DNA from 3 places in the Anaerobacillus sp. CMMVII genome. Region 3 is predicted to be linked to each of the others. Evidence: predicted binding sites of a transcription regulator. Region 3 holds the regulator's gene; each other region holds the start of a gene.
The links. Region 3 encodes LexA, which represses DNA repair genes until DNA is damaged. Its sites were predicted from a motif close to CGAACATATGTTCG; they were not measured.
Positions count from the first base shown of each region.

Region 1: the regulator LexA is predicted to act here: its motif matches at 1,590-1,603, upstream of H1D32_RS09460 (YhjD family protein).
Region 2: the regulator LexA is predicted to act here: its motif matches at 1,615-1,628, upstream of uvrB (excinuclease ABC subunit UvrB).

Region 1 is NZ_JACEHK010000006.1:54,331-57,548, reverse strand. It holds partial or broken gene H1D32_RS09470 (DNA topology modulation protein) at 117-619, opposite strand; gene H1D32_RS09465 (peptidylprolyl isomerase) at 726-1,481, opposite strand; gene H1D32_RS09460 (YhjD family protein) at 1,627-1,992, shown strand; gene H1D32_RS09455 (amidohydrolase family protein) at 2,042-2,899, opposite strand; gene H1D32_RS09450 (GNAT family N-acetyltransferase) at 2,915-3,218, opposite strand, start outside.
Region 2 is NZ_JACEHK010000017.1:254,369-257,586, forward strand. It holds gene H1D32_RS22695 (MFS transporter) at 1-1,276, opposite strand, end outside; gene uvrB (excinuclease ABC subunit UvrB) at 1,748-3,218, shown strand, end outside.
Region 3 is NZ_JACEHK010000016.1:198,431-201,648, forward strand. It holds gene glnA (type I glutamate--ammonia ligase) at 1-1,253, shown strand, start outside; gene lexA (transcriptional repressor LexA) at 1,670-2,293, opposite strand; gene yneA (cell division suppressor protein YneA) at 2,451-2,795, shown strand; gene H1D32_RS21090 (YneB family resolvase-like protein) at 2,761-3,218, shown strand, end outside.

The DNA of each region.
Region 1 (3,218 bases), on a different contig from region 3:
AATATGAACAAGATATCTAGTCCCATTATTTGTTACATTTTAAAATGCTATTATGTAAAATATGGAATGATTTGAGGCTCATTGGAGTAGAGTCACTTAGCTTAGTCTATTTCTTCTTAAAACTTTTCTAAAAAGTGTGTTACATCTTTTGGTGACTTCAATATAATAACTTGTTTATCTTTAGAAAATTGTTGAAGTTGGTCTAAAATCTGAGGTTTTTTCTTTTTTGGATATTCCCATATCCATCTTAAAATTCTAAGTCAAACTTTTCTTCGCATCCCTCTCCCATATCCGGTCTTGTTCTATTTCGATATTGAATCATTCTTTTACTTGCACGAAAGACGCATAATGTTCTCGGAAGATCTAAAAAAATGATCGTATCAGCAGCATTTAGTCTAATCTCCATTGTCCCACCATAATTACCATCAATAATCCACTCTTCTTCTTTAATTAACTCATTTTGAACTTTTCTTTGTTCATCTTTCGGAACCCCCACCCAATTAGGTTTCCAAAATAAGGCATCAAGATGATACACGTTTCTTTTTAATTTTTCGCCTAATTTTCTTGCTAATGTCGATTTTCCAGAGCCACCCGAACCAATAATTACAATTTTTTTCATTTTACAGCCCCCAATAAAAAGAGGTATACGAATTCGCGTGCAATTCGTATACCAAAACAAATGTTATTTACTTTTTCTGCTCAACTATTCCGTGAACTTTTCTCTATTAATTCAAAATCTCAATTCTCTCGATGATAATATCTTCGAGTGGACGATCATTAGTACCAACTGGAGTTCTAGCGATCTCGTCCACGACATCCATTCCCTCTACTACATGTCCAAAAACTGTATGACGATAATCTAGATATGGAGTTCCTCCATGTTGCTCATACAGTTCAATCGTTTCTTCTGGAAACTTAATCCCATTTTGTTGTTCTATTTGCCCAATAATACTGCGGTTAAAATCGTCTGTTTGCACAATGAAAAATTGACTACCGTTCGTGTTTGGTCGCCCAGGATTGGCCATTGATAAAGCACCTCTAAAATGAGCGAGACTTGGAGAGAACTCATCCGCAAAAGGTTCTCCATAGATGCTTTCACCACCCATTCCAGTTCCATTAGGATCTCCAGATTGGATCATAAAATCATTAATTACCCGATGAAACAAGACACCATCATAGTAACCATTTTCACTATGAGTTAAGAAATTTTCTACCGCAAGTGGTGCGTATTCAGGATAAAGACGAATCGTGATTTCTCCCTTGCTCGTAACCATCTTAACTACTCTTTCAGTTGGTTGAACATCCGTATTAAATTGAGGATAGTCAACTGGGGTAATCTCTTCTGCTGCCGGTGCAGGCTCGTCCACTTCAGTGACAGGCTCGTTAACCTCTCCGGTATTTTCCTCAGTCGTCCCTTGACCACACCCCGTAATGAATAAAATTAGTAACAACGTGACAAAACCATAATGAACCAAACGCATTATGTAAATTCCTCCTTTTTGACTATATTATTGGTTACTGCACAGGTCAGTAATCAATTTCCCCCGTAGACCTCTTGCAAAAAAAAAATTCATCAGGTAAAATAAATACGAACATAAGTTCTTTTACGGAAAGGAGCTTTTACAGATGAATTGTTTATCTCAACAAGAAGAACGCCTTTTCGAGGCTTTCATTATTTTAACACTTGCTCGCAAAGTTTTGCAAAACGATTTAATCAATGTCGAAAAATCATTTTTCAAACTAAAAGAACCTTACTTACAATTAATTCATTCTTCGATTGGATCTATTAGTAAAGAGCTATTTGAAATAAAAAAACAGCTACATAAACAAAGCATAAAAATCGAATTTGGTCCAAATGATGGTACCTTTTCTGAATTTCATTGCTATTTCCGTGGCTATGTAAAGACCAGTCGTTTTTTAAATATGCATTTAAGAAATAAAGTTCAAGAAAAGCTTAGTCATTTTTTCATAGCAAATAGTAAACTTTCGTAACACCTTGGTAAAAAGCGGCTGACTGATCATGGTCAGCCGCACTCATTAGCTATTCTAAAAAAGACTTAAGCTTCGGGAAAACCTTAAGAGCATTGTTATAAAACACGTCCTCGACGTACTGATCAGGGATAAATGTCTTAATAAACTCAATGTATGGCTGAACCTGCACAAGAGGCCAATCTGTCCCAAACAATAGTTTTTCATAGTGGTCACAAAAGGTAATCGCATGTCGTAAGTGATCATAAAAGTGTGGAGTATTGGATATACGCTTAACTTCTTGTCTATCTCCGACAATTAATCCTGACAAATCTGCATACATATTTGAATTTTTATAAACAACCTCTGCGCCATCTAAGACCCATGGATCACCGAAATGCGCCATCATAAATGTCACGTTCCGATTTTGAACTGCTACCTCATCTAATGTAAGTGGATGCGAATATTTTAATAAGCCCCGCTCTGAATAAGTATCGCCACAGTGAAACACAACAGGGACATTATAGGCTGCTGCAAGCTCATAAACCGGCCCATAGATTTTATCGTACGCGTAATATGGATAATATCCTAAGTAAATCTTTATCCCTACAACACGCTGACTTGTTAATTCAGCCTCTAAGGCCAATAGTTCAGCTGTTCCTAAAGAATATGGGTTTACACCTGGACAATAAACAATTCTTGTATGCTCATCCTTAAGCATATCCAATCCCATCGGTGTTGGTGCTGAACTATCGGGAAAACCACCCAATTGTTGTTCTGTTACACCCATCCCAATCCCTAACACCACATTGGCATCACGATATTCTTGTAGGAGCCCCTCGTAGGTGTAATCAATATGTGAACGGTCTTTTGCTGTCTTTTGAAAGCTTTCAATTTTTGAAAAATGCATATGTGCATCAATTATCTTCAAATGAAACTCCCTTTCTTAAAAACGTAAAGTTCTAAGGCTCTTTAATGCCTGATCATCAATCACTTCTGAATGGAACAACAAGAAGGTTGGTTTTGAACGCCACGTTGTACCACTAGCTAGATGAATTTTTTTCATGACCGAAACATCCGTAACTGTTTGATTCATATACAGTTCAATGTCATCAAAGTCTAACTCCGGTACAATTTGCAATAGATTCTTGCTTCCTTTTGGCATGAAGGCAATTTGCTTCACTCCTTCTAAATAAATCTCTTCACTAGAAGCAGTAAACATTTGCTTTTCCTTAGCATTTGTAACTGTC
Region 2 (3,218 bases), on a different contig from region 3:
TTTTCCTTGTATACCAATTCCAGCATACCCAAAGGCTAATCACGTAGTATCCAATAAAGATATATAAGGCTAAGTCGGCATTGCCAGTAGTTTCGATTGACCAGCCAAAAATTTTCGGGATAAAGAAAGCACCATATGCCGCGAATGCAGCGATTAACCCTAACACAGGTGCAACGGCTTTTTCATTAAAGATAAATGGAACCATTCTAAATGTCGAACCGTTGGCAATCCCAGTTGCAGCAAATAAAATCAAGAACATGATAAGGAAACCAGTAAAGTTGTGTGCTTGTAAGAAGTAAATGACACCACCAGTTGCGAGTATCATGCTGACAATGACCCACAGGGTAACCTTTGAACCGCTGTTCACTTTATCAGAGATCCATCCGCCTAATGGACGAACACTCGCCCCTACGAATGGTCCTAAAAAGGCAAATGAAACAGCATTAATTTCCGGAAACTCGGACCGGATTAATAATGGAAATGCAGCTGCAAATCCAATGAATGAACCAAAGCACATAATATACAACCAAGCCATAATCCACGTGTGCTTTAGTTTTAACACCGAAAGCTGTGCCCCAATACTTTGTTTAACAACTGGTGGCTCATCCATAAAGAATAGCGTTAAAAAGAACGCGATAATAATCGGTACGACCCAAATAAATGCCGCATTTTGAATATAGACTTCGTTACCATTAGGCATGATTTGTCCGCCACCGGTGAAAGCTCCTATGAACCCAACACCAATAACAATTGGTGTCACAAACTGCACGACGCTGACACCAAGATTACCAATCCCTACGTTAATGCCATTTGCCGTACCTTTGCGTTTTTTCGGGAAAAATGGATTAAGTGTAGCCGTTGATGAAGCTAAATTACCGCCACCTAAACCACAAAGTGCTGCCAGAAAAACCATGACAGAATAAGGAGTTTCTGGATTTTGAACAGCGAAACCAATTCCGATCGCTGGAATTAATAAAACAGCTGTTGTAAGAAGAGTTGTGCGTTTCCCACCTAAAATACTTGGTAAAAAAGTATATACTAACCTTAACGTTGCCCCTGTTAAACCAGGCAACGCAGCAAGCGTAAATAATTCACCACTGGTAAAATTAAAGCCAACATCGTTTAAGCGCACTGCGGTTACAGACCAAAGTTGCCAGACACAAAAAGCAAGAATTAGTGCAAATACTGAGATACCTAAATTTTTATTGGCGATTTTCTTGCCTTCTGTTTCCCAGAATTGTTCATTTTCTGGTGTCCAATTTGTTAGTTTTGCCATATGTCATTCCTCCGGTAAAAAATAATCTTAAAATTAGGTTGTTTTCGTAAAGCTTGTTACTTTCGTAAAAATCCCAAAAGCCGGATTTTTACACATAAACATTAAAATGTCACTACTTATTTGGTAAGCATTGCTCTTTTCTTACTTGTTCTACTGGGTGAATTCTTCGTCTAAGAGATTGTTCCAATTATTTTAGGTTAAATAGCAATGTTTACGAAAAGAGCCTAAAATTAGCATGCCTAAAAGTTTTAATACTATAAACAATTGTTCAATAATGTTAATTAGTGAAATCAGTGTATCACGTGCCAAAATCTGCCGAATGTATTTTTTATCACAGAAGAATATATGTTCGTAAATGATGTTTGAATATGATAAGCTTGTGATATAATGGTTAAAGCGGATTTAGACAGACTTTGTGACAACAACGATGAAAAATCGTTCACTAAAAATACAAAATTGGAGGGGGCAAATTTGGAGCAATTTCAGCTTGTTTCAAAATATGAGCCACAAGGTGATCAGCCCGGTGCGATCACTGAATTAGTTTCTGGAATAAACGAAGGAAAACGAATGCAAACTTTGCTGGGGGCTACAGGGACAGGGAAGACCTTTACGATTTCCAATGTCATTAAACAAGTGAACAAGCCGACACTGGTCATTGCCCATAATAAAACGTTAGCCGGCCAGCTTTACAGTGAGTTTAAGCAATTTTTCCCTAATAATGCTGTTGAATATTTCGTTTCGTATTATGACTACTACCAACCAGAGGCCTACATTGCCCATTCGGATACATACATTGAAAAGGACGCCAGCATTAACGACGAAATTGACAAACTACGTCACTCAGCAACTAGTTCTTTATTCGAGCGCCAGGATGTCATTATTATTGCCAGTGTCTCATGTATTTATGGGTTAGGTTCACCTGAGGAATATCGAGATCTAGTTGTCTCTCTTCGTACAGGCATGGAAAAAGACCGCAATCAGCTTCTTCGTGATTTGGTAGACATTCAATATGACCGCAATGACATTAATTTTACCCGTGGAACCTTCCGTGTTCGTGGGGATGTCGTTGAAATTTTTCCGGCTTCAAAAGACGAGCGCTGTATTCGTGTTGAGTTTTTTGGGGATGAAATTGACCGGATGACAGAAGTTGATGCTTTGACCGGTGAAATTCTTGGCGAACGTAGCCATGTCGCTATTTTCCCAGCATCCCACTTCGTTACTCGTGAAGAGAAACTAAAAAATGCGATCGTTCATATTGAAGCTGAACTTGAAGAGCGACTGAAGGAGCTTCATGAAAACGGGAAGCTCCTTGAAGCGCAGCGACTTGAGCAACGAACCCGCTACGATATTGAAATGATGCAAGAAATGGGTTATTGCAACGGAATTGAAAACTACTCGCGCCATTTAACGTTTCGTGAGCCAGGTGCGACACCATATACTTTACTTGATTTCTTTCCAGAAGACTTTTTGATGGTTGTCGATGAGTCCCATGTAACTCTGCCTCAGGTTCGAGGGATGTTCAATGGTGACCAAGCTAGAAAACAAGTGTTAGTCGACCACGGATTCCGCTTGCCTTCAGCGAAGGACAACCGGCCGCTACGCTTTGAAGAATTTGAGAAAAAGGTTAAGCAAGCGATTTTTGTTTCAGCAACACCAGGTCCTTACGAATTAGAACATACACCGAAAATGGTTGAGCAAATTATTCGCCCAACAGGACTGCTTGACCCTACAATAGATGTACGACCAATTCATGGTCAAATTGATGATTTAATTGGCGAAATCCATGACCGTGTCGAAAAAAATGAACGAGTCCTTGTGACGACATTAACGAAGAAAATGTCTGAAGACTTGACCGACTATTTAAAAGAACTCGGGATCAAGGTTCGCTACTTACATTCTGAGATTAAAACGTTAGAGCGGATCGAAATCATTCGTCAGCTCC
Region 3 (3,218 bases):
TACTAGGAATTATTAAAAACGTGGAAGTTCCAATTAGCCAGTTAACCAAAGTATTAGATAATATGATGATGTTTGATGGTTCATCTATCGAAGGTTTTGTACGTATTGAAGAATCGGATATGTACTTATTCCCTGATTTAGATACTTGGGTTGTATTCCCTTGGACGAGTGAAAAAGGGAAAGTTGCCCGCCTAATTTGTGATATCCACGATGCTTCAGGTGTACCATTTGCAGGTGACCCACGTGGCGTTTTAAAGCGAGTTTTAGCTGAAGCAAAAGAAATGGGCTTTACTTCGTTTAACATCGGACCTGAGCCTGAGTTTTTCTTATTCAAAGTTGATGAAAAAGGCGAACCTACGTTGGAATTAAACGATAAAGGTGGATACTTTGACCTTGCACCTACAGACCTAGGCGAAAACTGCCGACGTGATATCGTTCTAGAACTTGAGGATATGGGCTTTGAAATTGAAGCTTCGCACCATGAAGTAGCACCAGGACAACACGAAATTGATTTCAAATACGCTGACGCGGTAACGACATGTGATAACATCCAAACATTTAAGTTAGTTGTTAAAACAATTGCAAGAAAACACGGCTTACACGCAACATTCATGCCGAAACCTTTATTTGGAGTTAATGGATCAGGGATGCACTGTAACATGTCCTTATTTAAAGGTAATGAAAATGTCTTTTATGATGCATCAACAGAAACTGGTTTAAGCGAAACAGCGATGCAATTCTTAGCAGGTATCATTGAGCATGCAGAAGCATTTACAGCTATTACAAACCCAACTGTTAATTCATATAAGCGTTTAGTGCCTGGTTATGAAGCACCTTGCTATGTTGCATGGTCAATGCGTAATCGTAGTCCGCTAATTCGTATTCCGGCATCTCGTGGCTTAAGTACTCGTATTGAAGTACGTAGCCCAGACCCTGCAGCAAATCCTTACCTAGCAATGGCTGCTATGCTTGCAGCGGGTCTTGACGGAATTAAAAATAAAATGACACCACCTCCATCAACAGACCGTAACATCTATGTGATGAACAAAGAAGAGCGTATGGAAGCAGGTATTAATGATCTTCCAGCAACTCTTAAAGAAGCACTTGAGAAGTTAAGAGCTGATGAAATTATTACAAGCGCTCTTGGAGAGCATGCTTTAGAACACTTCTGTGAAGCTAAGGAAATTGAATGGGATATGTTCAGAACCCAAGTTCATCCATGGGAACGCGAGCAATATATGTCAAACTACTAAGAGTATCAAATGAAAATATAGAATACCCCTCAATGTCCAAATGGCGTTGAGGGGTATTTTTTAGTGCTTGACGATGCACATTTCTGACCGTTTAAGAATGTACAAAATTACTCATCATCTTTTTCAAGTAGTTTATAATTCTGTATGAAGAACGACTATACTAACGACTGTTGAATGGTGTAAACGAATGTGGTTGAAGTTCAGAGAGGATTAGGCTGATCAATAGAAAAGCATTCCGAACCTAAAGCAAGTTCGGACGGGAGCAAGCTGAAAAAAGAAAAGCATTCCGAACTTAGGTCAAGTTCGGAAAGGATCATGCAGCCTTATATCCTTCTTTTGAACTCATAAGTTAATTGACCGCTGAGAGAATCAAAAAAAGAACCAATCAGAATTGGTTCTTTTCATTTACTCACATTCTAATGTACCGAGCGGAACACACCGATAACTTTTCCTAGAATTGAGCAGTTTTGTAGAATAATAGGCTCCATTGTTGAGTTTTCGGGCTGGAGTCTAATAAAATCCTTCTCCTTAAAGAAGCGTTTCACAGTTGCTTCGTCTTCCTCAGTCATTGCTACAACGATATCACCGTTATTAGCCGTTTGTTGTTGTCTAACAATAACCATATCTCTATCGAAAATTCCTGCCTCAATCATACTATCCCCTTGAATAATAAGGACAAATACTTTATCGTCACCAACAAATTTCTCCGGAAGGGGCAAGTAATCTTCTACATTCTCAAAAGCGGTAATTGGTTCTCCGGCAGTAACCTTACCAATAATAGGCACGTAGGTCGTATTAGGTGTGATTTGTTCAAATTCTCCGCCATTTAAATCTAGTACTTCAATGGCTCTAGGTTTAGTTGGGTCTCTACGAATAAATCCTTTTTTCTCTAGGCGGGATAAATGTCCGTGAACAGTTGAACTAGAAGCCAAACCTACTGCTTCACCAATTTCACGAACGGAAGGTGGATATCCTTTTTTACGAACTTCGTCTTTGATATAATCTAATATTTCTTGCTGCCGTTTCGATACCTTGTTCATTATGTAGCACCCCATTTTTTCTTTATCTTACCATAAATTATAAGGTAAACTGATCAAAAATGCAAACATAAGTTCTAAATAATTCTTGACTAGAACGAGTGTTCTGTTTATTATAAAGGAGAACAAATATTCCTATGTGCGAAAGTGAGTGTTTTTAATGAATAGAAATAGAAATCATTCGATCCAGGGTATGAGCTATATCGTAGTGTTTATGTTGTTAATTGCCTACTTGTTAATGTCGGTTCATGTTTCTGCGCAACCGAAATTTGACCATATACTAGAAGTTGAAGTCAATGTTGGAGATACACTCTGGTCTATCTCGAGTCAATATTCTGATAGAATGACAGTGCCAGCTTATATATCCTTAGTAAAAGCGGAAAACAATCTTAAAGACCATAACATTTATCCAGGGCAAGTCCTCCTATTACCACAGATAGAAAATAAGGAGGTTTCAACTGCACATGAACATGAAAGCAATTATTTATTGTCGAGTAAGCACTGATAAGGAAGCACAGCATTCCTCTATCTTGAGGCAAAAAGAAGAATTAGTTATGTTAGCAAAGAAAAATGATCTGGAAATATACAAAATAATTGAGGAAAAAGCTAGTGGGTATGAGATTGAGAGAGAAGGAATTTTTGAACTTTTAGATGATTTTAAAGAGAAAAGGGCAGATGTTTTATTGATCCAAGATGATACCCGGTTAGGAAGAGGAAATACGAAAATTGCTCTTGTGCATCAATTATTGAAAAATGAAGTGCAAATTCAAACAATAAATGATTCTGGAGAGTTAAAACTCTCAGAAACTGACACGCTAGTACTTAATATTGTTAGTATTGTTGAAGAATACCAACGGAAATTACATAATTTAAAAATAAAGCGAGGCATAAATAAAGCGATTGAGAATGGTTTTAATCCTCGCAAGAA